3 regions of the Paenibacillus sp. DRB1-1 genome follow, and region 1 is predicted to be linked to each of the others. Evidence: predicted binding sites of a transcription regulator. Region 1 holds the regulator's gene; each other region holds the start of a gene.
What was found. The regulator Rex, encoded in region 1, represses fermentation and respiration genes when NADH is low (regulators of the CRP and FNR family bind a similar motif). The targets are predictions, from matches to a motif close to TTGTGAAATATTTCACAA.
Positions count from the first base shown of each region.

Region 1 (10,561 bases):
TAGCGGATGTTGTTATTACGAATCACTCTAAGTTGTTCACAGACGTCAAAGCCAGTCACCAGTTGTTGCCGAGCTATGAACACCTGGTGATTGATGAAGCCCATCACCTGGAGGAAGTAGCTGGTAAGCACCTAGGTATGCATATGAAATATTTCACACTCGTGCATACACTGACGCGACTGTTCAAAGACAGCAAGAATGGACAACTGCCTTCACTTCGTCAACAGTTGGCAAAATCGGGGCACGAGAAGTCGGCGGATTGGGCCTCAACCATCGACCAGATGTATCCGCTCGTGTTAGAGGTTAAGGAAACTTGGGACCTGCTAAGCGACAAGCTGTTTGGCATGTTGCCAGAGCGAAGCGATGCGACACCGGGCGAAACAGGACAGTTTTCTTCCCGTCTCAAACCTTCAGCCAAGCCTGCAAAGTGGGATCAGGCGGGGGCTTTGGAAAATCAGCTATATGTAACGATGAGTGAAATTTTGCGCAAGGGCGACAAGCTGATGCTGGACGTCAAGGAAGAGCATGACGATTATGCGGCGGATAGCCTTATTACAGATATCACGGGTCTGCTCAAGGATTTGGCGGGGATTAGAGAAAATTTGCGATTTTTTATGCGACTCGATGATGAAACAACCGTATACTGGCTCGAAGCGAGTGGGCAATTCCGTAGTAAATCATTGCAATTTTATGCGGTGCCCGTCGATGTGAGCCGCCAGTTGAAAGAAATGTTTTTTGACAAAAAAAGAAGCATTATTCTGACGTCTGCTACCTTATCGGTAGATAAGTCGTTTCAGTACATGATCGATCAGCTCGGCTTGCAGGAGGCCGCAGATCAAGAGCGGCTGATGACTTCGCAGCTCCCGTCACCCTTTAATTACAGGGATCAGGTGTTGCTGGTCATTCCACGGGATTTTCCAAGTGTGAAGGGCAGTGTAGGAGATGCACATTTTGTAGATATGCTCGTTAGCTCTCTAGGAGCGACTGCTCAGGCGACGCGGGGGAGAATGCTCGTTCTGTTTACTTCCTATCGGATGCTCCGGCAAGTGTATGAGCCGCTCAAAGAGGCCTTAGCAGCCAGCGAAATTACTGTGCTGGGACAAGGTGTGGACAGTGGGAGTCGCAGCAAGCTAACCCGCCGTTTTCAGGAAGCTAAAGCTTCTGTATTGCTGGGAACCAGCAGCTTCTGGGAAGGCGTCGATATTCCAGGAAAGGCTCTGACTTGTCTGGCCATTGTTCGCTTGCCGTTTCAACCGCCGAATCACCCGTTGCTGGAGGCAAAAAGCGAGCTGCTTCAGCAGCAGAAGAAGAATCCATTTATGAAGCTGTCTGTACCACAAGCGGTCATTCGCTTCAAACAGGGATTTGGTCGGTTGGTACGTACAGCGAGCGACCACGGGGTCGTTATCGTTTACGATACGCGTGTGATCGAATCCTATTACGGAAAGCACTTTTTGTACTCGTTACCGGGACCAAAAATGGAGCATATGCCATCGGAGCAAATGGTGCCCCGCATCGCCGAATGGCTCCAATCCGCCCCGGAGACAGAGGCATAACGGACGGACACTAAGTATGTTCGTTACAATTAGGGGGAGCAAGTATGAAATCAGATAAAATTTCAGAGGCTGTCGTACGGAGGTTACCCGTATATTTACGTTATCTGAATGCACTTCACAAACGGGAGGTGGCTACGGTCTCTTCTCAAGAGTTGGGACAGAGGCTAGATTTGAACCCGGCCCAAATCCGTAAAGATCTCGCCTATTTCGGAGATTTTGGCCGGAAGGGTATCGGTTATGATGTTTCTTATCTAATCGAGAAAATACGCCATATCCTGAAAATTGACCAGCAAATTAATGTCGTATTGGTCGGTGCCGGTAATCTGGGGCAAGCCCTTTCGAATTATAACGCTTATTTAAAAGACAATATGAAGATTGTCGCAGTATTTGATGCGTTTCCGGATAAGGTAGGGACCAAGATCAATACATTGGTCGTTCAACCGATGGATGAACTGGAAGCGACTGTGAGAGAAAAAAACATTCGAATCGGGATTATTACCGTACCTGATTTTGAAGCACAGCACGTGGCTGACAGGCTTATTGAGAGCGGAATTGGAGCGATCCTGAACTTTGCACCGACTACTCTCAAGGCACCGGCCAACATTCGGATTCATGCCACAGACTTTACAACTGATTTGCTTAGCCTCGCTTATTATTTGGAGGACGGAAAGGAAGAAACACAATATGACAGTGAATAAATGGATGATTAAAAATGGCTCTTTTGCCGTAAATGGACCAGAAGCTGGGGTAGTCAATGGTTTTATGATTGTGGAGGATAGCCGTATTACTTATATTGGCGAAACTTTGCCTGCGGGTGAGGAAGAAACGGAAGCGATTGATGGTAAAGGGCTATTGTTTTTACCTGGTCTGATTAATACCCATGGTCATGCGGCGATGTCTCTGCTGCGTGGGCATGGAGATGACTTGGCACTTCAAGTATGGCTTCAGGAAAAAATGTGGCCTATGGAAGCCAAGTTTACATCTACGGACGTGTACTGGGGTACGTCCTTGTCTGTGCTGGAAATGCTGAAAGGTGGAACAACGACCTTCCTGGACATGTACGATCATATGGATGAGGTAGCTCGTGTAGCTGAAGAGTCAGGTATTCGTGCAAGTCTGATGCGTGGAGCAATTGGACTATGCTCGGAAGAAGAACAGCGAATCAAGCTGGCTGAGGCCGTGACTTTTGCGCGTAACTGGCATGGTAAAGCAGACGGGCGTATTACAACGATGATGTCTCCGCACGCGCCATACACATGTCCACCTGCGTTTATTGAAAAATTCGTACAAGCTGCGCATGATCTGGACTTGCCACTGCATACGCACATGTCTGAGACGATCGCCGAAGTGGAGCAAAACGTACGCGACTACGGTTTGCGTCCAGTTGCACACTTGGATAAGCTTGGCTTTTTCTCCCGTCCTTCGCTTGTTGCCCATGGCGTTCATTTGAACGACGAAGAAATAGCTTTACTGGCTGAACGTGGTGTAGCGGTTTCGCATAATCCTGGTAGCAATTTGAAGCTGGCAAGTGGTGTGGCAAGAGTGCCTGAATTGCTGCGTGCAGGGGTTACTGTTTCTCTCGGAACGGATGGTCCTGCCAGCAATAATAACCTGGATATGTTCGAGGAAATGCGTCTGGCGGCACTTATTCACAAGGGTGTATCCGGTGACCCTACGGCAGTTCCTGCAAGTGAAGCGCTGCGTCTTGCAACAGAATACGGTGCAAAGTCGATTGGTTTAAAAGAAGTAGGAGCGTTGGCAGCAGGCAACAAGGCTGACTTTATCGCGTTGGATCTGAATCAGGCACATTTCTTGCCGCGTACAGATCTTATTTCCCATGCGGTATACTCTGCAAGCGCCAAGGACGTGGCTCATGTGTGGGTAGACGGTCGCCAGGTTGTGAAAAACGGCGAATGCCTGACTATGGACGAGGAACGTATCAAACATGAGGCACAAGCCGCCTTTGAAGGGCTGCTGTCGCGCTAATTTAGGTGTCACATCCCCTTAGAGAGGAAGCACAGGTTTGAAAAATAAGAAAAAATGGATAGCGGTCGCCATTTTGGCCGTGATACTGATCCTGGTCAGCATTTTCTGGTATTATTCCTATGTTACTCAAGACCAGGTGGCTGAGAAAAATGCCGCTATCATTAAGGCCAAGCAATCAGGTGGTCTGGTTAGCACGACTCAAACATGGAAGTCTGTGTGGGATCAGGTATATTGGGTAGTTCAAGGGAAAAATGCACAGAATGAAAATATAATGGTGTGGGTTCCTTTTCAAAAAGTGGAGGGACAACCTAACGTACCTGCCGCAGATAATAGCGGTGTTCATACCGAGCTGCTGAAGAACGGAGTCGATGAGCAAAAAATGATGGCGCTAATTCAGCAGCAGCTTCCAGGTGTAAAAATTGTAAGCCTCCGGCCGAGTGTGTTCAATGGCGAATATGTGTGGCAGCTGTTTTACGATGATGGAAGCCATCATTACTATACCTTTTACCGTTTTTCAGATGGGGGAGCGACGGGTGTAAAGTATACTTTGCCCAATAACTGAGCTGGTGTAAGGATTGGCAGATGTGGAATGAATGACTAGTAAATAATTGAAAGTTCAAGAAAAAGACGTAAATGCGAAAAAAATCGTATTTACGTCTTTTAGTTTTGCTATGCCGCAACTCCTCCACACATTGCCTTCGATATTAGATATACGTTATGATATACTATATTTTATAAGTGATAGACAAAAATGATAGAAAAAAGAATTGCTGATCACTATAAGATCATGCAATTTGGTTGTTTGTTGACATTCGTCCCGTTTCTTCTGGGTTTTACATTTTGAGAGGAGGATGTTGTTTGAAATTGCGTGCAGTTCCTATCGTTGTGGCGGCAGTATTGGCAGCTTTGCTGCTATTTGGGGGATGGTTCATTTACCGTCAGGTTACAATGCAAAGTCCTCTGGAAAAACTGGTATCTCAATATCCAGGCGTGACAAGCGCTCAAATAGATATTAAACAGGATCAGGTTGTATTGAAACTAGATCTCAAACCGCAGGCAGATGTGGCCAAATTGGTCGATGTGGTTAAGCAAAAAGGACAATCCATCATTGGTAGCCGCACTATTAAGTTGGATATCACAGATCGTTCCAATTCAGCACTGAATCAATGGTGGTCTGAGGCTATGTTTCCTGTGGCTGAAGCGATGGAAAATAAAAAGTATACTCAAATTTCATCTACAGTTGAGCAGATGAAAAAGAAAAAGACGGGTATCAAAGCTGATACCGACATGGATTCGAACAATGTCTATATCCGACTCAGCGAAGGTAAAGCGACCAAGTTTATCGTTTTGCCACGTCAATCTCAGCAAATGGGGGTATGGCCTAATGCCTAGATGGATCAAGGAAATATTAATCGGCATTGTGCCGGTAACCATTATATTTCTCGTTTTTATTGGGGTAAATATTATCCCTCTTCTGGTTGCTGGCGTGATGCTTAGCGGCTTGTTAATGCTTATGCATGCGCGTGGCGGTTTGGCCGTAGGTGCTGGGCAAGAGCGTAAACGTAAAAAAAATGGTCCGGACAAGCTGACTTTTGAGGAAATCGGTGGGCAAGAAAGCGCCAAGCAGGAACTGCGCGAGGCCCTGGATTTTTTGAATCGACATGATGAAATTTCCAAATTTGGTATCCGTCCATTAAAAGGCGTTTTGCTCACAGGTCCTCCGGGAACCGGAAAAACGCTGATGGCGAAGGCAGCGGCACACTACACTAATTCTGTATTTGTTGCAGCCTCAGGTAGTGAATTTGTTGAAATGTACGTTGGTGTTGGAGCGGGTCGCGTCCGTGAGTTGTTTCGGGAGGCGCGTACTCGTGCAGCCAAGGAAAAGAAGGAAAATGCAATTATTTTTATTGACGAAATCGATGTAATTGGTGGTAAACGTGAGGGTGGACAGCAACGAGAATATGATCAGACTTTGAATCAGTTACTGACAGAAATGGATGGTATTTATTCGGCAGATACACCGCGGATTTTGATCATTGCGGCAACAAACCGTAAAGAAATGCTGGATAGCGCCTTAACGCGTCCAGGGCGTTTTGACCGTCATATTCAAGTGGATCTGCCTGACAAGAAGGGCCGTCTTCATATTCTAAAAATTCATGCCAAAAACAAACCGATTCAGGAAGATGCGAATCTGGACAAAATTGCTGAGGAATCTTACGGGTTTTCTGGTGCACAGCTGGAGAGCGTGATGAATGAAGCGGCAATCTATGCGATGAGACAGGATCAGAAAATGATTGCGCAGAAGCATCTGTCGATGGCAATTGACAAAGTGATGATGGGTGAAAAGACAGACCGAGAATCGACCTTGGAAGAGAAAAAACGTGTAGCGATTCATGAACTAGGACATGCTATTATGGCCGAAATTGTTCGTCCCGGTAGCGTAAGCCAGGTAGCACTTAGCCCTCGTGGGAAAGCGCTTGGCTATGTGCGCCACAATCCACAGCAAGAGCATTATTTATACACCAAGCAGTTCCTGGAGGAGCAAATTATGATCTCGCTCGCAGGGGCTACAGCGGAAGAAATGTACTATGGCGGTCGCAGTACCGGCTCAAGTAATGATTTTGAGCAGGCGCTGAACATTGTTCACACGATGATGACTTCTGGTTTGACTTCACTTGGCATTATTAACATGGAAATGGTAACCAAAGAAGAACTCATGCGGGAAAATGGTGAGATTATGGCTGACCTGCATACCCGAACTTTGGAGCTGCTGGAAAAGCATCGTCCTGTGTTCGACAACTCACTTGACATCCTGATGAAGGAAGAAACTCTGTCTGGAGACCAATTTAGATGTCAATTTAGTGAAAATGCTTTATTACCAGCATAATTTTTTATGCTGGTTATTTTTTTTTACTTTTAGTCCGTGCTAAGATATTATTATCTATTGGGACATAAACATGTATTTTTCGACAAAGAAGGATACAATATATGAGAGTGACCAGGAAAGGGTGGAGTAAAGAATCATGCAATTTAAAAAAATCGGCGTCATCGGCGGCGGCACCATGGGACAGGGGATTTCTGAAATGCTCGCGTCCAAAGGAATCGATGTGCTGCTGGTAGAGCAGACACCAGAGAAACTAGACTACGCCTACAATATGATTGAAACGAGTCTGGACAAACAACTGGAAAAGTGGGCAATTACTCAAGCTGAGAAAAAATTGATCTTATCCCGTATTCAAAAAGTAATCCATTTGGCGGAGCTCGGCAGCTGTGATATGGTCATTGAGACTATTACAGAGAATCTGGACGAGAAGAAAGCAGTGTTCCAAGAGCTAGACCATGTGTGTCCAAGCAATATTATTCTTGCAAGTAATACATCCACGCTGAGCCTGACCGAGCTTGCTAGCTCGACCAAGTATCCTGAGCGTGTTATTGGTATGCACTTTATTTATCCAGTATCCCGCATTGATCTCGTAGAAATTATTCGTGGTTTGAAAACTTCGGACGATACATTTGAACACACTAAAATGTTCGTGGAAGAAATAGTGGAGAAAAAAGGAGTCATGATTTATGAATCTCCTGGATTCGTAACAAGCCGGATTATCTGTCTGCTGATTAACGAAGCGGCCCATGTACTTCAAGAAGGCGTGGCTTCTGCTGAAGATATCGATGACGCTATGCGAATCGGCTATAATTTCCAAAGCGGTCCTTTGGAAATGGCTGACCGCTTTGGTCTGGATTCCGTTTTGGCTGCTCTGGAGCGTATGTTCCGTGAATTCGGCGAATTGAAATATCGTCCGTCCATCGTACTGAAAAAAATGGTGCGTGCAGGTAATCTGGGCGTGAAATCGGGCGAAGGCTTCTTTAAGTACGACAAGGATGGTGACCGGATATGAAAATTCTCGTAATCAATGCAGGGAGTTCTTCCCTGAAATACCAATTGTATGATATGACGGACGAGTCCGTTCTGGCAAAAGGTTTGGTGGAGCGCATCGGTATGGATTCCTCCATCCTGACGCATAAGCCAACTAATAAAGAAGAATACACTGAAGTTAGCGAAATTTTGGAGCATACTACAGCCATCCGTAAAGTGCTGAATTCACTCACAGATGCTGAACATGGTGTAATCTCCAGTACTAGCGAAATTCAGGCTGTGGGCCACCGTGTGGTTCATGGAGGCGAAATCTTCAAACAGTCAGCAGTTGTAACGCCTGAAGCGAAGAGTGAAATCCGTCGCTTGTTTGACCTGGCGCCACTGCATAACCCTGCTTCCATGATGGGGATTAAAGCGGCTGAATTGAATATGCCAGATGTACCGCAGGTTGTGGTATTTGATACTTCGTTCCATCAAACCATGCCTGAAAAAGCTTATATGTACGCCATTCCAAGAGTATTGTACAATAAGTATAAGGTTCGTCGTTACGGTGCCCACGGCACTTCCCATGATTTTGTAAGTAAGGAAGCCGCCAAATTCCTTGGTCGTCCTTTGGAAGACCTGAAGATTATCACTTGTCATATCGGTAATGGTGGTAGTGTAACAGCAGTTCAAGGCGGTTTGTCTGTTGATACTTCCATGGGTATGACTCCACTGGAAGGACTTATGATGGGCACTCGTAGTGGTGATTTGGACCCAGCAATCGTACCTTATGTCATGAACAAAGAAGAATTGACTGTCAATGAAGTCAATTCCATGCTGAACAAGCATAGTGGACTTTTAGCTATCTCCGGTATCAGCAGTGACATGCGTGAAATCACAGAAGGTATGGAAAAAGGCGAAGCTAATTCTACATTGGCATTCGAAATGTATGAATACCGTCTGCGCAAATACATTGGATCGTATGCTGCCGCAATGAACGGGGTAGACGTAATTGCATTTACAGCAGGTGTAGGCGAGAACTCCATCGTTCTGCGTAAGAGAGTGTTGGAGCAATTGACATTCCTCGGTATCGAGCTGGATGAATCGTTGAATGCTATTCGTTCTGGCGAGCCTCGCCGGATTACAACTGCAAATTCAAAGGTAGAAGTACTGATCATTCCAACGAACGAAGAACTGGTTATTGCCCGTGACACGTTCCGTCTGGTTCAATAGATCGGTTCGAAAGTGTAAACTTTATGCATGCGGACTATTGTTTGAGTTCCGCATGCACCAAACAGCGAGAGCAAACAGCCTGACCCAGGGGGAAGGGCTGTTTGATTTTCGGTTAAGAGGAGAGAGACGGTCATGACGAATAAAAGTACGATTGCCCAAGTGGGCCGCCATGTAGGGGAAACGGTTACAATCGGCGCTTGGGTAAACAATAAACGATCTAGTGGTAAAATTCAGTTCCTGCAACTGCGCGATGGTAGCGGGTATATTCAAGGGGTTATCGTGAAAAGCGAAGTGTCCGAGGTTATTTGGAATGACGCCAAATCCTTGACTCAAGAGAGCTCCCTTTACGTTACTGGAGTGGTGCGTGAAGAACCGCGTAGCCAATCGGGCTTTGAATTAACGGTTACAGGCATTGAAATTATTCATTTAACCGAAAACTACCCGATTACACCCAAAGAGCATGGTGTAGATTTCCTGATGGATCATCGTCACTTGTGGCTGCGTTCCGCCAAGCAACGTGCTGTTCTGATCGTACGGGCGGAAATTATCCGTGCTGTACAGGAATTCTTTAACGGTAACGGCTTTACGAAGGTGGACCCACCTATTTTGACTCCTTCCTCTGCAGAAGGCACAACAGAATTGTTCCACATTAAATATTTTGATGAAGATGCGTATTTGACACAAAGCGGACAGTTATATATGGAAGCCGCGGCAATGGCGCTGGGCAAAGTGTATTCCTTTGGTCCAACTTTCCGTGCGGAAAAGTCCAAAACACGTCGTCACCTGATTGAGTTCTGGATGATCGAGCCTGAGATGGCTTTTGTGGATCATGAAGAATCCTTGCGCGTTCAGGAGCAGTTTGTAAGCCATATCGTGCAATCTGTTCTGAAAAACTGTGCGAAGGAGCTTGAAACAATCGGTCGCGATGTTTCGAAGCTGGAGCAAATTCAAGGCGAATTCCCACGTATTACGTATGATGAGGCGATTGCCTTCCTTCAAGGTGAAGGTTTCGATATCCCATGGGGAGAAGACTTTGGTGCTCCTCATGAAACGGCTATTGCCGGAAGATATAACAAGCCTGTGTTCATTACACATTGGCCAACTCACATTAAGGCATTCTATATGAAACCTGACCCGACCCGTCCAGAGGTTGTTCTGTGTGCCGATATGATCGCTCCTGAAGGCTATGGCGAAATTATCGGGGGTTCCCAACGGATTGATGATCCAGCATTGATGGAAGAACGTTTTAACGAGCATAACTTGGCTCGTGAAGCCTACCAATGGTATATGGATCTGCGTACCTATGGTACCGTTCCGCATTCCGGCTTTGGACTGGGCCTGGAGCGCACAGTAGCATGGATTTGTGGACTCGATCATGTACGTGAAACAATTCCGTTCCCACGTATGCTGTATCGTTTGTATCCGTAACCGATGACCGGATCATTCGACAAGACATCAGCGGCAGAATGGGCGGAGGGAGTAGCCTTTGCTATGGAAGCCGGAATGGTCCAGATTCCCTATGCCCTGCTCAAGCATTATCGGACACTTCGGCTGACAGATGGTGAAATGCTGCTACTGATGCAGTTGCTTGCCTTTAAACAAGCGGAACGTAATGAATTTCCGACATGGGAACAATTGCAGACCCGTATCGGATGTACTGCGAACGAAATCGCACTCTATTTCAGTAAGCTCATGAAAGAAGGATTTTTGAGAATCGATTCCGTAGAAGACCGCAGTTCATCCGTACAATTCGAACGTTACAATTTGACGGGGCTGTATCGTAAGTTGGCAGAATGTATGATCGCCGAGCGTAACGAGCAGCAAGATGAAGATGATATTTTGTTTGCCGGAAAGCCGGATTTACTGAATGGAATATCAGAATCCCCGCTTACAGAAGAACGAAATTTGTTTACGATTTTTGAGAAAGAAT
Region 1 is NZ_JBODQH010000001.1:5,041,987-5,052,547, forward strand. It holds gene dinG (ATP-dependent DNA helicase DinG) at 1-1,556, shown strand, start outside; gene ACQW03_RS22560 (redox-sensing transcriptional repressor Rex) at 1,601-2,254, shown strand; gene ACQW03_RS22565 (amidohydrolase) at 2,241-3,542, shown strand; gene ACQW03_RS22570 (cell wall elongation regulator TseB-like domain-containing protein) at 3,580-4,104, shown strand; gene ACQW03_RS22575 (hypothetical protein) at 4,401-4,934, shown strand; gene ACQW03_RS22580 (AAA family ATPase) at 4,927-6,429, shown strand; gene ACQW03_RS22585 (3-hydroxyacyl-CoA dehydrogenase family protein) at 6,566-7,438, shown strand; gene ACQW03_RS22590 (acetate/propionate family kinase) at 7,435-8,631, shown strand; gene asnS (asparagine--tRNA ligase) at 8,764-10,059, shown strand; gene ACQW03_RS22600 (DnaD domain protein) at 10,063-10,561, shown strand, end outside.

Region 2 (10,561 bases), 160 kb from region 1:
TAAGCTAGAAAAATTATATGAACAAAAGGGCATTGACGTACAAACTGACCGGGTGAGGGGACTGGATCATGGATCCTGGACATTGTTGCATCGTATGTATCCTGAGGCAGACATTCCGGTAGTTCAGATCTCTGTAAATCCATATCTTTCGCCCAAAGCACAATATGCCATTGGTGAAGTGCTGCGTGGACTGGGAGAACAGGATATTCTGGTCATTGGCAGTGGAGTGACTGTTCATAATCTGCGTATCGTCAAATGGGGGGAAACGAAAACAGAACCTTGGGCTATAGATTTTGATGATTGGATTATTGAAAAAGTGCAAAGTAGAGATATAGAGGCTTTGGATCACTATGAAAGCGAAGCACCGTATGCTCGCCAGGCCGTACCAAGAGCAGAGCACTTTGTACCGTTGTTTATTGCAATGGGGAGTGGCAATCCTGCAAACAAAGCCAAGGTCATCCATAGAAGCTATGAGATGGGGAATTTAAGTTATTTATGCTTACAGTTTTAAAAAGTGTGTTGCCAGAAGAAAGACTAGTGTTAAAATGCTTCGCAACTGCTTCTGTATAAGTAGAGGAGTAGAAATAAATTAGGGAGTGTTATAAGCTATAATGGCTTATAACACTCCCTTTTACATAAAAAACGATTTATTATATCCGGCAAATCTCACGAGGACACAATTCACAATGACATACGCCTTGCAGCATTTCCAAATCCTTGACAACAATCATGCCATTATCGTATTCTACTGCATTTTTCTTACGTAGATCACTAAGCATCCGGTTTACGCTTTCCCGGGTCGCACCGATCATATTAGATAAGTCAGTATGAGTAATTTTCTTATGAATCAGGATATGTTCGCCGTGAGGCTCACCATAGGTATTGCATAGACGGATGAGTGTTGAACATAAAGCGCCAGGCTTGCCGTACATCATCAAATCGCGGAACTTAGTCTGAGTAATGCGATGATGCGAACCCATCCATTTCATAAAATCAATCGCAAAATCACAATGCTGGCAAATAAGCAATTCCAGATCCGTATGATCGATTACGCCAATATCACTGTCTTCCAGAACCTCAGCAGAAAAGGAATGCTTAGTCCCAAAAAATGGATCGGCTTGACCAACAAGATCGCCGCTTTGATACATATATAGAATAAGTTCCTTACCCTCATCCGTTGTTTTGGTTACTTTCACGCGTCCGCGCTTAATATAAAACAGCTTATCCGCTGTATCTCCTTCCCAGAACAGATGCGAGCTTTCAGGCATAACTCGATCTTTCATCATCACTTGCAACCGGTTGAAGCTGGCCTCCGAGAAGCAACAGGTGTTGCCGCGGGCTTCCATTACATTTGTAGGGTTTCTCATCGTCCATTTCCCCTTTGTATCCTATGTTTTTTATCTGCAACTTGATCAATTCAAATTCATTATATACCTGCGCAATGCGTTTTTGGGGCAAGAAGAGGGGGTAAAAGTGGCAGAATTCCAAACTTTGTGATTTAATTCACTTCATAAAATAAAATTTTAAATAGATTGTGAAAAAAATCACAATATATCTTGAAAAGCTGTGTTACGATCAGTGCGTGAACAAGAGATAGTACACGAGATAACAGGAGGATGAGGGAAATGGCTGTTAAAAACGAGGTTATCCAAAAAGAGCAAAGCGCAGAGCAGTATATTCAAACGCTGATTGACCGGGGGAACCGGGCACAGCAAGCTTTCATGAGTATGAATCAGGAACAGATTGACGAAATCGTACAAGCTATGGCACTCGCAGGGATGGATAAACACATGTACCTGGCGAAGTTGGCTGTTGAAGAAACAGGACGCGGTGTGTACGAGGACAAAATCACCAAAAACATGTTTGCAACAGAATATATCTATCATAGTATCAAAAATGAAAAAACCGTCGGTGTCATTGAAGACAATGATTTTGACAGTTTTCAAAAGATAGCAGAGCCAGTCGGCATTATCATGGGGATCACTCCAGTGACAAACCCGACTTCGACTACGATGTTCAAAGCGTTGATTGCCATTAAAACACGTAACCCAATCATTTTCGGTTTCCATCCATCTGCTCAATCGTGTAGTGCGGAAGCAGCCCGCGTCTTGCTCGAAGCAGCCGTCAAACATGGTGCTCCAGCTGATTGTATTCAATGGATTGAAGCTCCATCGATGGATAAAACAAATTCACTCATGAATCACCCGGATGTGGCTCTGATTCTGGCAACTGGTGGATCAGGCATGGTTAAGGCGGCATATAGCTGCGGTAAACCTGCTCTGGGTGTAGGCCCAGGTAACGTGCCTTGCTTCATTGAAAAAACAGCAGACATCAAGCAGGCCGTGAACGATCTCATCCTCTCTAAATCTTTTGACAACGGTATGATTTGTGCTTCCGAGCAAGCGGTTATTATCGAAGAGCCAATCTTCGAACAAGTGAAAAAATTGATGATCGCTAACGGCTGCTATTTTGTAAATAAAGAAGAAGCAGCTAAGCTCACTCAAGGAGCTATGAATGTCGAGAAATGTGCAGTGAACCCAGCAATCGTCGGGCAGTCTGCTGTGAAAATTGCTGAAATGAGTGGTATCACAGTACCAGCAGGAACTAAAATTTTAGTCGCTGAGATTGAAGGGGTAGGAACAAAATTCCCATTGTCTGCGGAAAAATTGAGTCCTGTATTGGCTTGCTATAAAGTAAAAAATGCGGAACAAGGTATTCAACGCGCTGCTGAAGTCGTGGAATTCGGGGGCATGGGTCACTCGTCCGCTATTCATTCGAACGATGAGGACGTTATCGCTCGGTTTGCAAACCGTTTGCAAACAGGACGTATCATTGTAAATGCACCTTCCACACATGGTGCGATTGGCGACATTTACAACACCAACCTTCCTTCGTTGACACTCGGTTGCGGTTCGTACGGTCGTAACTCGACTTCGTCGAACGTATCGGCAGTCAATTTGATTAATGTGAAAAGGGTGGCGAAACGGACGGTGAATATGCAATGGTTCAAAGTACCTTCCAAAATCTATTTTGAGAAAAATTCGACACAGTATCTTGCTAAAATGCCTGATATCACACGTGTAGCCATTATCACGGACCCTATGATGGTACAACTGGGATATGTAGATCGTGTTATTCATTATCTGCATCAACGCCAAACACCAGTAGCTATCGAAGTGTTCTCTGAAGTAGAGCCAGATCCATCGACAGTTACTGTAGAACGTGGTACTGAAATGATGAGACGTTTCCAACCGGATTGCATCATCGCACTGGGCGGCGGTTCGCCAATGGATGCCGCTAAAGGCATGTGGATGTTCTATGAATATCCAGATACTGATTTCAATAACTTAAAACAAAAATTCATGGATATCCGTAAACGGATTTACAAGTATCCACGTTTGGGCCAAAAAGCACAATTTGTAGCTATCCCTACAACCTCGGGTACAGGTTCCGAAGTTACATCGTTTGCAGTAATTACGGACAAAAACCTGGGTAACACGAAGTATCCGCTGGCTGACTATGAGCTGACTCCTGATGTGGCAATTATTGACCCAGTGTTTGTATATTCGCTGCCTAAAACAGCTGTAGCGGACACAGGTATGGATGTTCTGACACATGCTATCGAAGCTTACGTGTCCGTAATGGCTAATGACTACACAGATGGTCTGGCAATTAAAGCCATTCAATTGGTATTCCAATACCTAGAACAATCGGCTCTGACTGGTGATAAACTGGCTCGTGAGAAAATGCATAATGCTTCTACACTTGCTGGTATGGCTTTTGCTAATGCATTCTTGGGTATTAACCACAGTCTTGCACATAAATGGGGTGGACAATACCATACAGCGCATGGTCGCACGAATGCCATTTTATTGCCGCACGTCATTCGCTATAATGCGAAAAAACCGACAAAATTTGCTTCGTTCCCTAAATATTCGCACTTTGTTGCGGATGAGCGTTATGCAGAAATTGCACGCATACTGGGACTGCCTGCACGCACCACCGAAGAAGGGGTTAACAGCTTGATCGAAGCGATCCGTAAGATGAACAAAACACTTGGTATCGAGGAATCGTTCCAACAAATCGGTTTCGATGCGAAGGATTTCGAATCACGTGTAGACTATCTGGCTGACCGCGCATTTGAAGATCAATGTACAACTGCGAATCCGAAACTGCCACTGGTTACTGAGTTGGCTGATGTCTATCGCAATGCCTTCTACGGACGTTTTGATCAATAATATAATAGGTACGAAGAGGCTTGTGAAAAAGCATTTTCTCGTTCAATACCGATGCAGGCTCTCTATATAGAGGGCCTGTTGGTTTGGGAAGGGAGGTGAACGGCAAGGCTAAGGATAGGCGCGCAGCTAGGGAAAATAAAGTGATAAAAATCACTCATATTGTGATTTTTATCACATACTACACTCTATCATTATTCTACAATAAGGGTGTAAGAAAGGTCCCGACACTGAGCGTAAGGCATCGGTGAACAGGCCGGGCTCAAGAAATAGTTTTATCGTGAAAAAAATCACAAGTCCGGAAGACCAAACAATTTGGAGGGATTTACATGTCGGTGATTGAGAGAGAATTACAAGAGCAACAATCTGGCTGGAGAGGTTTTAAAAAAGGCAAATGGACTAAAGAAGTCAACGTCAACGATTTTATTGAAACCAATATCTTACCTTATGTTGGCAATGAAGAATTTTTGGTTGGTCCTACCGCCAACACAACCGCATTGTGGGATATTGTATCCGATCTTACCAAAAAAGAGTTGGCAAACGGCGGCGTGCTTGATGTAGACGTGAATACGCCATCCACTATTATTTCACATAAGCCGGGTTATCTGGACCGGGATAAAGAGCAAATTGTCGGTGTACAAACAGATGCTCCATTCAAACGCTCTTTGCAGCCGTTTGGTGGAATTCGGATGATGATCGACGCTTGCAAAGCCTATGGTTTTGAAGTACCAGAAAGTATCATTGATATCTTCACTCATATTCGTAAAACTCACAACCAAGGTGTATTTGACGCTTATACAGATGAAATGAGAGCAGCTCGTAAAGCTGGTATCATTACTGGTCTGCCAGATGCATACGGTCGTGGTCGTATTATCGGTGACTATCGTCGTGTAGCTTTGTATGGTGCAGACTTCTTGATCCAAGATAAAAAAATGCAACTGAAAAGCCTTGAAGTTGATTCCATGGAAGAAGACGTAATTCGTCTGCGTGAGGAAATTTCCGAACAAATTCGTGCTTTGAATGAACTGAAACAAATGGCTGCTGAACACGGTTTTGATATCTCAAAACCTGCTAACAATGCGAAAGAAGCTTTCCAATGGGTATATTTTGGATATCTTGCAGCAATCAAAGAACAAAATGGTGCAGCAATGTCCTTAGGACGTGTATCTTCCTTCCTTGATATTTACTCTCAACGTGATATGGAAGAGGGTACAATGACAGAAGAACAAGCTCAAGAACTGGTCGATCATTTTGTTATGAAATTGCGTATTGTTAAGTTCTTGCGCACACCTGACTATAATGAACTGTTCAGTGGAGATCCAACATGGGTTACTGAGTCCATTGGTGGTATGTCCGTAACTGGAGAAACTCGGGTAACTAAAAACAGCTTCCGTTTCCTGCATACCCTCTACAATCTGGGACCTGCACCGGAGCCGAATCTGACTGTACTGTGGTCGGAAAAATTGCCTGAAGGCTTCAAAAAATATTGTGCGAAAGTTTCTATTGAAACTAGCTCCATTCAGTACGAGAATGACGATCTGATGCGTCCGATTTATGGAGACGATTATGGTATTGCTTGTTGTGTATCGGCAATGAAAATCGGTAAACAAATGCAATTCTTTGGTGCTCGTGCCAACTTGGCTAAAGCTCTGCTGTATGCAATTAACGGTGGTAAAGATGAAAAATCTGGCGTCCAAGTAGGGCCTGAATTCCCAGCCATTACAGGTGAAGTTCTGGAATATGAAGAAGTGTTGAGCCGCTTCAAACCTATGATGGAATGGTTGGCAAAACTGTACATGAACACTTTGAATGTTATTCACTACATGCATGATAAATATAGCTACGAACGCATTGAAATGGCGTTGCATGATCGTGATATTCTCCGCACCATGGCATGTGGTATTGCGGGTCTGTCAGTTGCTACCGACTCCTTGAGTGCCATTAAATTTGCAAAAGTTAAACCAATCCGTAACGAAAAAGGGATTGCTGTTGACTTTGAAATCGAAGGCGAATACCCTTGCTACGGTAACAACGATGACCGTGTAGATAACATCGCTGTGGAACTGGTAGAAAGCTTCATGAGCATGATTCGCAAGCATAAAGCTTATCGTAATGCGGTTCCTACTCAATCTGTACTGACTATTACTTCCAACGTGGTTTACGGTAAGAAAACAGGTACAACACCGGATGGACGTAAAGCAGGCGAACCGTTTGCACCAGGGGCAAACCCAATGCACGGTCGTGATAAAAAAGGTGCTTTGGCATCTCTGAGTTCCGTAGCCAAATTGCCATATGAACACAGTCTGGATGGTATCTCGAACACCTTCTCCATCGTGCCTAAAGCACTGGGTAAAGAAGAAGAAACACGCAAAACAAACCTTGTTTCGATGATGGATGGCTACTTTGGAAGCCACGCACATCATCTGAATGTCAATGTGTTTGCTCGCGAACAACTGTTGGATGCAATGGAACACCCAGAAAACTATCCACAGCTGACGATTCGTGTTTCCGGCTATGCCGTTAACTTTATCAAGCTGACTCGTGAACAACAATTGGATGTTATTAACCGTACTTTCCACGGTACAATGTAAATAAGTATTACAATGACGCACGCATAGCGGATGCGGGAAGGATGATGCAACATGTTGAAAGGTCACATACACTCATTGGAAACCTTCGGGACCGTCGATGGTCCCGGCATCCGCTTCGTGCTCTTTATGCAAGGATGCTTGTTGAAATGTCAATATTGCCATAACCCGGACACTTGGGCCTTGAATGAAGGTAATCCGATGACGTTGGAGGAGGTATTGGCTGAGATTGAGCCGTATTTAGCCTATTACCGTTCTTCAGGAGGCGGATTAACCGTATCTGGTGGAGAACCGACGCTGCAAGCTCATTTTGTCGCAGAGCTGTTCAAAGAAGTGAAACGTCGGTGGAATTTGCACACGACACTGGACAGTAACGGCTTTAATGACGCGGGCCGTATCCATGAACTGCTGGACGTAACAGACTTGGTGCTATTGGATATTAAGCATATTGACAATGACAAGCATATTAAGCTTACAGGCAAGTCTAACGACCGTATGCTAAGTACGGCTCGCTGGTTGTCTGAGCAAGGGCGCAAAATGTGGATTAGACACGTATTTGTACCGGGTATTCATGATGACGAGCAAGATTTATTGAATTTGGGACGGTTTATCGGAACGTTGAACGGAGTCGAGAAATTCGAAATCTTGCCTTACCATCAAATGGGTGTTTACAAGTGGGAAATGCTCGGTAAGGAGTATCCGCTGGAGGGAGTTCCATCTCCTACAGATGAAGAAGTTCAACGTGCTTACCGACTCATTGAAGAGGGTCGTCTGGAGACTGCAGGAAAGAATGCTGTCTGTCGTCCATCATAATGTAAATGGTTCAAAAGCTATTTCCTAGTAATGAAGCCGCCGCCACATCAGGTCAGATGGGCGGCGGTTTTTTGTTGTTGAATTTTTTGCAGTCACAGGAGAAAGTTCCCTTTTTTTCATGATCAGCAAAATTTCCAGAAACTTTTTAACAACTGACGCGTCTAATAGTATGACTTTTTACGGGAATGATAATAATTTGGTGATAGAAGGAGACAGACAATGAATTTCAAGAAATGGACCATGCTCACCGCCCTTGCGGTGGCTCAGGTGGCTGCAGTAGCCCCTGTAGGAGCAGAAGCAGCATCAACAACCGTTCAATCCACCGATTCGGTTAGCGCACAGCAGGCTCAAACCAATGTTGCTGATTCCAGCGTTCAGAATAGTATCGGAGATCAAGAGGGAACAGGCACACAAAACAACACAGGCGTATCTAATGATCCATTGACTGGTCTGCCTACAGATACCAACAACGGATCGAACGTGTCCAATGATGTATACGGTGGAGACGGAACGATCACCAATCCTGGTGGAGCTCCAACAACTATGGGTGCTAATCAACTGATTTTGTATTTAAACAGTGCGAAAATGGAACAAAACGGACAGGTGTATACGGCAACTCAGCCGATGACTGTTAAGGACGGAGTCTCCTATGTAGCTATTCGTTCTCTTGTCAGCCGTGTCGGATTGCAGTTTAGTTATGACACTGCTACCAAAGAAACCGTAATCACACAAGGAACAAATGTCATGCGCTTCAAAACAGACAGCAAGGTTTATACGGTTAACGGTGAAGCCAGACAAATGAAGGGACCGGCTTTTCAGCAAAAGAACGTATTTATGGTGCCATTGACCTCGATTACACAGGCCTTAAATATTCCTTATACTGTGAATAATACGACTAAACAAGTTATCATGGATTTGAATCAGAAGCCTAAAGCTTCCTTTACGGTTCAACAAAAAGATATCTATGCAGGCGAAACCCAGGTTACGTATTTGACAAAGGAATCCTCTCCTACAGGTCTACCGATTGTGAACCAACGTTGGGAAGGGAAGCAGGACGTATTCCAGGAGCCGGGTACATATGTAGTTACCTATTCTGTTCTTGACTCTGCTGGGAACTGGAGTGATCCTTACTCAGTTACACTTACAGTAAGACCACCAAATCAGCCGCCAGTGGCTCTGTTTACAACTGATAAAAAAGAGTACAAGATGGGTGAGAAAATCACCATTACCGACCTGAGTACAGATGATGAGAATGCTATCACTAAACGTGATTGGGAGAATAAGAAACTTGCTTTCTTCCAACCAGGTGATGTAACAATTACGCTCACCGTGACTGATAAGCACGGCGCAACAGATACCAAAAGTGAAACGATTAAAATTACGAATGAACTGCTGTATAACGAAGATGATTTTAATAAAATCTTCACACCATATGGTGATAAATATACAGTAGACGGCAGTCAGGTGCCTACCATGGCTACCATTCCATTAACTAGCACGTCTTCACCACGTCTTTTGATTCGTGCTAACAGTCCGGAACGTGTGTTCCAGGATGGTATCGTGTATCAGGAAACCGGATCAGGCAGCACACGCATACTCGTCCATCATGTTAATGAAACGGGTAGAGATGTGAAGATGTACGTGATTGCGACTAACAACAATATCACTCCTGCCAATATAAATGTCGAAAATTCCGGTTTTGCCGGACCATCTGAATTTGCCACGGCTGCAGGTAAAGTTTCGATTCAACGATACTTCCAATCCATGCAAGATGGAAGCAAGCGTTCTAGTACAGTTCTAAATCCTGGCGAAAGCCGCATTGTTTTACAGGATCTGAACGCACAAAAAATCAAACAAAAACAAGTCATTTCTCTGTTATCCGATTTATATACGGATCAACCTATTCAATACACGGTTATTGTGTTAGATGCAAATGCAGATCCGTTGACCGTATTGCCTACTTTGGCAAAACTGCCTAAGGACGGTATTCATAACCGTGGAACGTACGCTAATGCGGATATCTCGCTCAATTATACCGAAGAGGTTGGTAAAACAGCTCAACGTATCGTTCTTGGTGATAATAAGGTAGACCCGAACCTGATTGGTACGGACGGTCTGGACGGCTCTTCTGCTTCCAATGCTGGTAATTTTGGTGTTGTATATAAAGTTAAGTTGGATCATGTAGCGCCGTATTCACTGATTACGTTCAACCCGCGTGGGGGCGAATATTCTGGCTATGCGATGGTAAACAATCAGGTTGTGGGTATCCCGACGAACGGCGCAGTATGGGCTCCAAATGAGATGAGTGTGCTGTATCGCACAGGGCATATCGAGGAAAGTGTAGAGATGTATTTCACTGCTGCAGCAGGAAGTAACTTGCCGGTTTCCGTAGTAGTTATGCCTTTACCAGCTATTAAAAATTAATATGAATTAACCGGTGCTGTTTACCGGCTTAGACCTTGGGTCTCGTCATTCACCGTTTAAAAGTCGATGTCACTTGCAGAATATAGGCGTTCTCCTGCTGCGAATTTAATCGTAGCGCCGGAGAGCGTCTTTTTCTTATGTATTGATACGAATATCTCTTATAATATTGACTTTAATCGTGGTATAATAAATAGATGCAAGCCTAAGCCTGCATCAGAAAACCTGAAACTACAGACAGGGGAGGGTGAAACGCATGCTGACAAAGGATGAAATTATTGCAACAATGTCCGCTCAGGGACTTCGTATTACAGATCAGCGCAAGACGTTGGCCACGTTATTTTCCGAGAATGAAGGGTATCTGTCCCCCAAAGACGTTTATGAATATATGGGTAAGAAGTACAGTGGACTTAGTTTTGATACGGTTTATCGTAATCTGCGTGTAATGCAGGAATTGGGTGTGCTGGAACAGGTATCTTTTGAGGATGGGATGAAGTTCAAGGT
Region 2 is NZ_JBODQH010000001.1:4,882,153-4,892,713, forward strand. It holds gene ACQW03_RS21730 (DODA-type extradiol aromatic ring-opening family dioxygenase) at 1-511, shown strand, start outside; gene ACQW03_RS21735 (Crp/Fnr family transcriptional regulator) at 651-1,367, opposite strand; gene adhE (bifunctional acetaldehyde-CoA/alcohol dehydrogenase) at 1,626-4,238, shown strand; gene pflB (formate C-acetyltransferase) at 4,565-6,826, shown strand; gene pflA (pyruvate formate-lyase-activating protein) at 6,878-7,636, shown strand; gene ACQW03_RS21755 (copper amine oxidase N-terminal domain-containing protein) at 7,856-10,060, shown strand; gene ACQW03_RS21760 (Fur family transcriptional regulator) at 10,314-10,561, shown strand, end outside.
Region 2: a site for Rex is predicted at 4,514-4,531, ahead of pflB (formate C-acetyltransferase). Genes of this name have one in related genera too.

Region 3 (10,561 bases), 2.0 Mb from region 1:
TCCGAATTCATCTCCCAGCGAAAAATTGATCCAGATAGCTTTGGCATGTCCAATATGCAAATATCCGTTAGGTTCAGGCGGAAATCGTGTAACAACCTCCTTTACCTTACCCGTACGTAAATCCTCTTCAATAACATTTTTAATAAAATTGGGGGGAGTGATCGGCTTCTCCACGCTAATCAACCTTTCTTCCGTATAATCTGTGTAAAACCTGTTCCCTTAAATATACCCTTTCACACCGCATAACTCAATAAAATGAAAATCCTTATGCTCGCTTCAGCAAAAAAAGTGACAAGTTATGAAAAAGAGTTAACATTTTCGGCAAATAAATTCGTTATAGTGTATATATCTTTTATTTTGCCCGGAAAAGGAGACCCACCCGTGTTTAAGCTGCTCATTGTGATCCTGCTGTCTATGCTTTTGTCCTCTTCCGTCATGACTTCCGGCCATCCTTCACCGGGCCCGGTGAACGAAACCGTACAATCTCGTCCGCTAGCCAGTGCTCCAGAAGACTCATCCGTCCGCTTATATGCTGTTAATCCGTCACAGGGATTATTCCATTCGGCTGTACTGGAAATCGCTCAGCAACGCCGCACATTCCGATGGTCGGGCTCGGCAGATATCTCCACCGTACCACAATTATATTACAGGGATGTGAACGGGGATGGTGTTCGTGAAGCCGTCGTGATTATCACACGCGCCTCGGGAACGGGTGTCGAATTGCAGGAATTGCATATTGTTAACGCACGCACGATGGAAGAATATGCGGTCGAATCGGCAGCAGATGCTGTGTCCCAGCGCGTACACAGCTCAGTGGAGCTACGTGACCACAACCGCCAGGTCCATATTGCTGTTACGATTGACGGTGTTACACACACGATAGACCCTAAAGCATCCGTATTTTATGATGATCCAGCCCAATTTACAAAACATCTCGATTTTAGCTCTGTCGTCATGTATGATGCCGAACAGCTTCCTCTGCAAGCCACTGTATCTGGCAGTGTATCCCCAACCGAATTTGTAGGGGATTTGGATCTGAAATATGTATACGAGCACGAACGGTTCCGGGTGGGACCTATAGAATTTGAAGCTTCCTCTCCCTTTTGACGACTCTCGCAGAATAAGGTAGCATGGGATTAAATGCTAGACTGGCTGGTTTAGCGATTTTCCGAGTGAAAGAGGGGATCAATCATGTTTACATATGCGTTGGACGAACGCACAGTCCTTCGGCCGCTCACCAAGGAGCATGTGCAGCCTCTGTTTGAGCTGATCGAAATGTCCCGTGACCGCCTGCGTCAATGGCTTCCATGGGTAGACTCTACCACGGAAATCAGCCACACAGAGCAGTTCGTGCAGGGCGCCTTGAAACAAGCCGCAGAGAACGGTAGTCTGACCGCCGGAATTTGGATAGACAACGAGCTTGCTGGCATCATCAGCTACCATGAGATCAATTGGACTCACCGCTCTGTTAGCATCGGATACTGGCTTGGACACGGGTACGAAGGACAAGGTCTTATGACCAGCGCCTGCCGCGTATTCGTTGAGTATGCTTTGATGGAGCTGAACTTGCATCGGGTCGAAATCCGTTGTGCAACTACGAACCGCCGCAGCCGCGGTATTCCAGAACGTTTGGGCTTTGTGCTCGAAGGCATTGTACGCGAAGCGGAATTGCTGCCCGACGGCTACATGAACCACGCAGTGTATGGTATGCTCCAAAATGAATGGAAGCAACTTCGGTAATATTGTATTGTACAACAACGCCGCAGACCTGATCAGGCCTGCGGCGTTGTTTGTTTAGGCCGGGCATAAAACCGAATATTACTGTCTGTAGCCTCCCGCCTATTTTAAAAAATAGGCCATTAACACATCATCCACGAATTGGCCTGCTATGTAAAACTCCTCATGCAAACGTCCTTCAATCGCGAAACCACTTTTTTCATAAAACATAAGGGCTTCCGTGTTGCATGAGAGTACACGCAAACTCAACTTGCGTATGCCCTCGGCAGCTGCAATGTCCTTCATGGATTTCATGAGCGCTGTCCCAATACCTTTACGATGGTAAGCTGGATGTACAGCTATATTTATTTCGAGTACATGACAATTACTAGCCAACAGCGTTGGAGAACGAAATCCAATATACCCGCAGAGTACTTCCTGTTCGATGGCGACCAGTTGAGAGCCTGGAGGCGTATTGCGCAGAAACTCTCCGCGCGACTTCCAAGACAGCGAAGCGGGAGCCGTGCGTTCATTCCATACCAATTCATCCAGCGCAATCAGATCAGGAGCATCCTTCATCTCCGAATGACGTATTGTCAAGGGTTGACTTGTAAACAATTCCTTTCAATCCTTCCTGTGAAGGCTTTCCTGAAGCAATAACTACAACCATTCGTCACTTATTGTACCATAATTACAGCATATTACTGCACTTTTATTAGGACTTAAGAACTGGGAGCATCTACCTTGGATGTCGTAGTATCCAAAGTATCCGAATGATGCCGGAAACGGTTCATCCAGCTATGCAGGACGAAAAACAGGATCGACAACACTGCTACGCCTGATGCCAGCCAAAGTGTAGGCGGTAACCCACCGCCATCATACAACTTCCCCATAATATAAGGCCCCATTACCCGTCCGGCTGCGCCAATGCCCCCCACAAGCCCAATGTAAAAGGGTGCACCCCGACCTCCATGATCAGACAGGAATGCTGGAACCGCAGGTGCAATCAGCATTTCTCCCAGGGTCGCCAGAACCATAGCGAATATCATTCCAGTATAGTTCTGTGTGCCCAGCATGACAATATAAGCCGCCAAATAAAATCCTCCGGCCCATGTCATTTGCGCTGAAGCGTGATGAGCGTACAGTCGTTTTATCCAAAAAATAATGGGTTGTGCAGCAAAAATAAGGATACCATTCAGCGTCCATAGTAACCCATACATCGTTTTAGGCAAGCCCTGCTCAATAATATGGGGAGACACTCCTGTATTCCAGATCGAATTGCCGAACCATAAAAAAAGCGAGCCTAACCCCACAAAGAGATACAATCTGGTATCACGAAACAGCAAACGAGCTGGTATTTCCTCTCTTTTCTTCACGGACTTGCTGAGCTGTACTTCTCCCTCTTCCCGATCCACCCTACTTAGATAAGACCAGAAGAACCCGGCAAATACCGCAGAAGTCACCCCGTTCATCACAAAGCTGAGCTGATAGGAAAGGTCAGCCAGAACGCCACTCAATCCCGTACCCACTGCAACCCCAATATTGTTAGCGACATAAATAATATTAAACAGCTCTCCACGACGGTCAGCGAAACGAAAACCTACAAAGGCCTGAATCGCAGGCACAGATACGACATTAAAAAAGCCGATAAAGCCCATCATGATGACAAACGCTACCCAATGACCACTGGTAAATGGAAGCGTGAGAAGTCCCAGCGCGTTCATCGCCAGTGAGCCAACAATCAATTTTTTGGCTCCAATACGATGATAGAGGGCTCCGCCCAGCACTTGACCAAAAATCCCGCCCAGAGACTGCACTAAAATCGCAATCCCTGCATCTCCCATACTACGGTTCAGTTCGTCAAACACATACATGCTAACCAACGGCCACATCAAGGAACTTCCAGCGGAGTTAATCAGGCTAGCAACGAGAAACACTTTCACTTCTTTCGGATAAGACTCCAACCATTTCATATCTTTTGTTTCTCCTTTTGCATCTGACGCCATAAATGGCATTATCTCATTGGCGCTTCACATTCACCACCGTTGAGAAGAAAGTAGCCCCCTGTCCCATATCCGACAGCCGATCAGAGGTTAACACATTGGCACGCTGTCTGCGTCCTTTGCCTTCCCACCATAATCCCTGGCTAATCACTGTACCGGGCAGCATCAGATCGGTGACTTTGGCTTTCAGCTCATACGTCCCCCGATCATTCCATACGGTAACCGGTTCCCCATCCGCGATGCCTCTGGTCTGAGCATCCTCCGGGTGAATTTGTAGCAAGGGCTCCCACTCCAGCCGCTGATGCTTGGGTAAGTTAGCGAAAGTAGAATTCAGAAAATTATGGTTTGGCGGTGAAATAAACATTAATGGAAACCGCTCGTCCGCTTGCGGTCGATGCTCGCCATCATACCCTTCGATCAGCGGCACATATGAAGGCATCGCGGGCAGACCTGCTTGTTTCATTTTTTCCGAATATAGTTCAATCTTGCCTGAAGGCGTGGTTAAACGATCCAAATAAGTGGCCTTTGGCGACATATCGAGCTTTACAAAAGGTGACTCTTTTAAGGCTTCCAAGGTTACACCGTTGAGATAAGGGTTCGTTGGATTATCAAGCGCGCCTGCGATCATGTCCTCTTCACTTTCCGTAAAGGCAGCTTCGTCAAAGCCCATAGCCCGTCCGAGCAGGCTAAACAGCTCATAATTGCTTTTGCTTTCCCCGAGTGGAGCAATGACGGGTTCCTGCATCTGGACATAGTGATGCCAGTAGGATTTATATAGGTCCGTACCTTCAAAGGAAGACGCTGCAGGCAGCACAATATCGGCATAACGGGCCGTATCCGTAAGAAACAGGTCATGTACGACTGTGAACAAATCCTCTCGTTCAAATCCTTCAGTCACCCGTTCCGAATCGGGAGCTACAACTACCGGGTTACTGCAGTATACGAATAACGCCTTAATTGGCTGTTCCTTCTGTAGCAGCGCTTCTCCGATCCGGTTCATGTTGATCACCCGGGCATCCGGGTTCTGTCGCAGATCAGGACGCGCCAGATTGGCGCCGTTAAACTTGCCATAAGCGCCATTAGAGCGTGATGCTCCCCCGCCGTGCTTCAGCCATTGTCCAGTGAGCGCAGGCAAGCATGTAACCGCACGTACATTCATACCGCCATTATCATGATGCTGAAGCCCATTGCCGATATTGATATACGCTGCTCGCGCAGTTCCGTACATTTCCGCTAAACGGATAATATCTGCTTCCGGCACGCCGGTAATCCGCGAAACTCGCTCTGGTGTATATGTCTTAACATGCTCGCGCAGTTCCTCATGGCCTACCGTGTAGCGGTGTAAAAATTCGTCGTCCGTCAGTCCCTGAGCGAACAGCACATTCATAACACCCAGCGCGAGCGCCGTATCCGTCCCCGGATATAACGGAATGAACCAATCCGCCCATTGCGCCGTCCGGTTGCGATGAACGTCAATAACGACCACCTTAGCACCTTTTTTACGTGCCTTCTCAGCCAAAACGACCTGATGCATGTTGGTACTAATGACATTTCCACCCCACACAATAATGAGGTCTGCATCCTCCGTATCCTCCGGGCTGGTGCCGCCCTTAAAACCCATAACGGACGCCCAGCCTTCATTCCCTGCCACACTGCATATCGTCTGATCCAGTTGGCTTGAACCCAGCGCATTAAAAAATCGGCGATCCATTCCATCCACACTCAATACGCCCATATTGCCATAAAAGCTGTAGGGGAGAATAGATTCCGATCCGTCCGTACGTATCAGCTCCTTGAACCGACCTGTAATGGTATCGACCGCTTCCTCCCAGCTAATTCGTTCAAACTTCCCTTCTCCTTTGGGGCCTATACGTTTCAACGGATAGAGCACCCGATCAGGATCATATACCCGCTCCGTCATATTGCGAACTTTGTTACAAATAGCCCCTTTGGTAATAGGATGATCCGGGTTCCCAGTCACCTTGACTATCTTTCCATTTTCCTTGTGAAGCAGGAGCCCACACGTATCCGGGCAATCTAACGGGCATACAGCCGGAAAAATACCGGCCTGCTGCTCCGTCATCCGCTGTCCCCTTTGTAAGTCTTGTTGAAGCGTGGCCTCAGGAGGCGCGCTATTGCGATGATCCATAGTGTTGATGCTCCTTTCCGTTACCGTTTCCAAAAATTACACTGATCTTATCATATCTACAGCTTTGACCTATGGCAAGAGAAGGATTTTCCCACACAGCCGCTCTCCAAAATATTAAAAAATCCGTCTGCTGTATACAGCAAAACGGATTTTTAAAAATCATAATTATTTTTTTATCACCCTGTTTCATCATTTCTTACCGAGGGTAAAAGAGATCAAGGCATTATGGACGAGAGCACACTCATCCTCCATGCCAAATCATGGACCACTCCCAAAAAAATCCGCCATGACAGGTTTCGTTCCCCCGGGCCTGTCATGGCGGATTTGCTTTGTTCATTGCTGTTTAAAGTACCATAATTAAGCAGGATCACTCAACGGATTTGATGTGCAACCGAAGAAGTAGTTGGAGATTCATTCACTGGATGTGCGTTGGCTTGAGGCTTTTTCAAATAGGCCAACCAGTAGGCTCCAGCCACAAACAGGCTACCTCCTACCAAATTCCCCAGCCATACCGGAATGAAGTTCATAACATAATCTGCCCATGAAAAGTGGCCTGCAAAAATAGCCGCCGGAATGAGAAACATATTGGCAACAACGTGCTGAAATCCAATAGCGACAAAGGCCATTGTCGGGAACCAAATCCCCATAATCTTGCCACCGATTGAGTCTGTGCTATATGCCAGCCATACAGCCAGTGCTACGAGCCAGTTACATCCTATACCCGATATAAACGACTGCAAAAAGCTTTCATGCAGCTTATGTCCTGCCATATCCACCACTTTGTCCAAGTAAGGGCCCGTCTCTGTCATACCCAGCACATGCCCAAAGAAAAATGCAACAAATAACGCACCTGCAAAATTACTGAGCGTAATAATGGCCAAATTACGGAACATAGCGCCGGTCTTAATCCGTCCTGCCCATCTCGCCAAAGGGACAGCCATCATATTACCGGTCAGCAATTCTCCGCCAGCGATCAATACCAACACGAGACCTACAGGGAACACGGAAGCTCCAATAAAGGTAGCAATACTCCCCCATTCCTTAGGTGCGCTTGCGATGACACGTATATCCAGCAAAAACCCGAGTGCAATAAATGCACCTGCCAAAAATCCCAATACCACCGACACAGTCCACGGGTTGTTCGCTTTAGCCACTCCTGTTTCTACCGTCTTTTCGGCAATTTGCCCCGGCTTATAGCTTGCCATATGTTCCCGCTCCTTTAACATCTTTTTACTCGAATATTCTTCTCTCATATTTTATTTAAAATCAGTGATTATGTTTGTGAAAAAAATCACTTTATTAACTATAAAAAAAACAGCCCTTGGAAAAAGGACTGTCTTTCTGTATTATTGCATCTACTGCGCTACTACGCGCTTTACATTTAATTGTATTCTTCCTTTTCAACTGCTCTCAAGAACCAAATAACTCCACCGAGGCCTACCAGCGCCACGACTACAAGAAAAAGGATATAAAACAAACCCATAAGCTACTTCCCCCCTGATCCTTATGCTACTCTATATTGTACTATAAGGATTCATTCGTACGCCTCAGATTGTTGACAAACTTATGAACAATGTCACAGACAAACCGAATTATACAGTAACTGGGTTCCGTTCGGATATTGTAGGCAATGCTTGTAAACCTGCTGCGTTCAGGAAATTCCAAGGCTTGTTATAATGCGGCTGGAAGAAGAAATCGACAAAGGCCAACTGGTCAATAGTCATATGATTTTGAATGGCTACAGATAGCGTGTTAATGGATTGCGTCAAATCCACCTTCGACATAATTTGAGCACCCAAAATTCTTCGTGTCTCCTGCTCATATACCACTTTCAGTAATACCTTTTCGGAGGTTGGCATAAATTCAGGCCGGTAGCTGTCCTCAATGGTTACAGCTTCTACAGTCATGCCTTCGTCCTTTGCCGCCGCTTCCGTCATGCCTGTTCCTGCGATATTGTCTTCGTAAATTTTGATACCCGAAGTTCCTTGGGTTCCCATGTAGGCAATGGTTGGTTGTACCAGATTACGTGCTACCAGCGTACCCATACGAACTGCGTTGGTTGCCAAAGGGATATAAGCCGTTTTGCCTGTCGGATTATAGCGGATTGCACAACTGTCACCTGCTGCAAACACGTCCGGGCAGCTACTTTGCATATAGTTATCCACAATGATCGCACCGTTAGGCAACATATCTACCTGACCTTTGAGCAGATCCGTTTGAGGTCGGAAACCGATGCAGAGAATAACAAGCTCTGTTTCATATTCCCCTTTAGAGGTCACGACTTTACTCACCTTACCGTTCGTACCCTCAAAACGACTCACCGTCTCGCCAAGTACCAGCTTAATGCCATGCTCCTTCAGGGAACTTTCAATCCGGTCTGTATACTCATGGTCCAAATACTTATTCAATATACGATCAGCACTGTCGATCAGTGTTACGTTTTTACCGTTCATTTGGAAAGCTTCTACCAGTTCAACACCAATGTATCCAGCTCCGACGACTGTAATGTTCTGTACGTGCTGGGCTTTCTCAATGATATCATTCGAATGATTATAGTTTTTACAGAGCAAAATATGATCAAGTTCAATGCCTTCCAGCTTCGGAATAATGGGCCATGATCCTGTGGTCACAATTAATTTATCAAATGTGTCTGTAAATTCTTCGCCTGTTTGGAGATTACGTGCATGCAGCGTCTTGCCTGCCGTATCCACACTCGTTACCTCATGAAGCATCTTGGTCTCTACACCCAAGTCAGCCAGTTGATCTGGAGACGAATAAAACAGTCCGTGCGGATCTTTGACGACACCACCTACGTACAGAGCAATACCACAAGATAAGAATGAAATATTATCATTACGCTCATAAACGGTAATTTCGGCATCTGGATAACATTTAGCTGTGTTGACGATAGCTGCCGTGCCTGCGTGTGTACATCCGATAACTGCTACTTTCATGTTAAATTCCTCCTTGGTGTGTGGGCATAAAATGTATAATAATTGTGAATAGTTTCACGTAAACAGCTCGTTAGTGTTTGTGATTTATTTCACTTCATGCGCTTATTATAGTGTGATATTTTTCACATTACAATAGCTTTTTAAGATATTCACAATTTGTCCACATTTAAAAAAGAAAGGATAGCCGAGTTCAGTCGTTTGCTGAAATGTTTCTTTGCTCCATCCAGTTTTCCCTGTAAGCCCCCTGATTATGCCCTTGGAATCGACCTTCACATGATTCAACACACCTCAGACAAATGCATATGTAGAGAACAAAAAAGGTCCGTTTCCCGGAGACATTCCGGAAATCAGACCCTTTTTAAACATATACATTGGAATTAAAGCGAAGCTACTATAGCAATTGCTCAATAGCTGCTTTCATCGCTTCTGGTGACTCCTTCGGTTCAAAACGACCCACAGGTACACCTTCACGATTCACAATGAATTTCGTGAAATTCCACTGAATTGTCCCATCTTCCTGTTCTCCAGGCTGTTGCTTTTTTAAATATTCAAACAGAGGCGCTGTATCCGGTCCGTTGACGTCCACTTTGGCGAATACCGGGAAACTAACCCCGTAATTCAGTTGGCAAAATTCAGCCGCTTCCTCGCTGCTGCCCGGCTCCTGACCGCCAAATTGGTTGCAAGGAAATCCTAATACAACTAATCCCCGATCCTTATATTCGTCATAAAGCTTTTGCAAATCCCCATATTGCGGGGTAAGTCCACATTTACTGGCGGTATTCGCAATAACCAGCACCTTACCGGTGTAAGTATTCAGAGAAACCTCCTGATTCGCTGGTGTTACGGCATTATGTGAATAGACAGACATACAGCATCCTCCTTCGTGTCGCTTGGTTTAGGTTACATAACCTATTTTAACCAAAACGTGACGGACATGCCAACATCCACAGTGACTTTACCGTGATGCCATCACTTCGAGTCTGCGTTCTTCGCGTTCGGAAGCGGACATTTTTGGGCAAGCATAACAATACCGCTGACCTCCACCTGTCTTGTAATATTGGCAACAGGACGGTTTCATGTAGGTATTTTCACCAGGACGGTAAGGATTGTCCAATTCAATGAGACGAACCGTAAACGGATTTCTTTTACGCCCGAATACCTCTCCCTTCAGTTCACGTGTCACATACATATAATCTTGTTCAAAGCGCTCCACATCCTGAGGATCAGTCAACGATGGCTGTACTCTATCCTTAAAATACAGCAATGTCAACGGAAACTGTCCCCACATTTGCCCAATAGATGCGCTCCCCACTGCAGCTATTGCCTCCAATATAGGCCGCATCTGCAAACTATAAAAGTCACGTAACACTTGCTGAGCCTGTTCGGAAGAATGGTCATCCCCATTGTTCCGCGTATTGTCCAGCTCTGTTAGGTCGATGACCTGGAGGCTAATAGAAGGATATTGACCTTCATAACAAATATGAAATCTGAGATTGGAAACGGACAGATCCAAACGACGTTCACACAGAGACACCATAAAATGCTGCGCAAACACGAGACCACGCAACTGGTTCACAAAATAAACGGCTGCGGTTAAATCGTCTTCAGCACGCAGAAGATCGCCGTAATACTCCATCACAGAGCGGATTTTATCTGGTTCAAGCCATTCAGCCACTGGCCCAGAATATACTGCATCCTCCGGCGTGACTCTCACTATTTTCGCTAGTTGCTCAAGCTGA
Region 3 is NZ_JBODQH010000001.1:3,012,068-3,022,628, reverse strand. It holds gene ACQW03_RS13440 (glutamine--tRNA ligase/YqeY domain fusion protein) at 1-174, opposite strand, end outside; gene ACQW03_RS13435 (copper amine oxidase) at 382-1,107, shown strand; gene ACQW03_RS13430 (GNAT family N-acetyltransferase) at 1,192-1,740, shown strand; gene ACQW03_RS13425 (GNAT family N-acetyltransferase) at 1,840-2,334, opposite strand; gene ACQW03_RS13420 (MFS transporter) at 2,439-3,689, opposite strand; gene ACQW03_RS13415 (molybdopterin-containing oxidoreductase family protein) at 3,736-5,868, opposite strand; gene ACQW03_RS13410 (formate/nitrite transporter family protein) at 6,240-7,073, opposite strand; gene ACQW03_RS13405 (FAD-dependent oxidoreductase) at 7,461-8,822, opposite strand; gene ACQW03_RS13400 (glutathione peroxidase) at 9,214-9,690, opposite strand; gene ACQW03_RS13395 (hypothetical protein) at 9,778-10,561, opposite strand, start outside.
Region 3: a site for Rex is predicted at 7,148-7,165, ahead of ACQW03_RS13410 (formate/nitrite transporter family protein). Genes of this name have one in related genera too.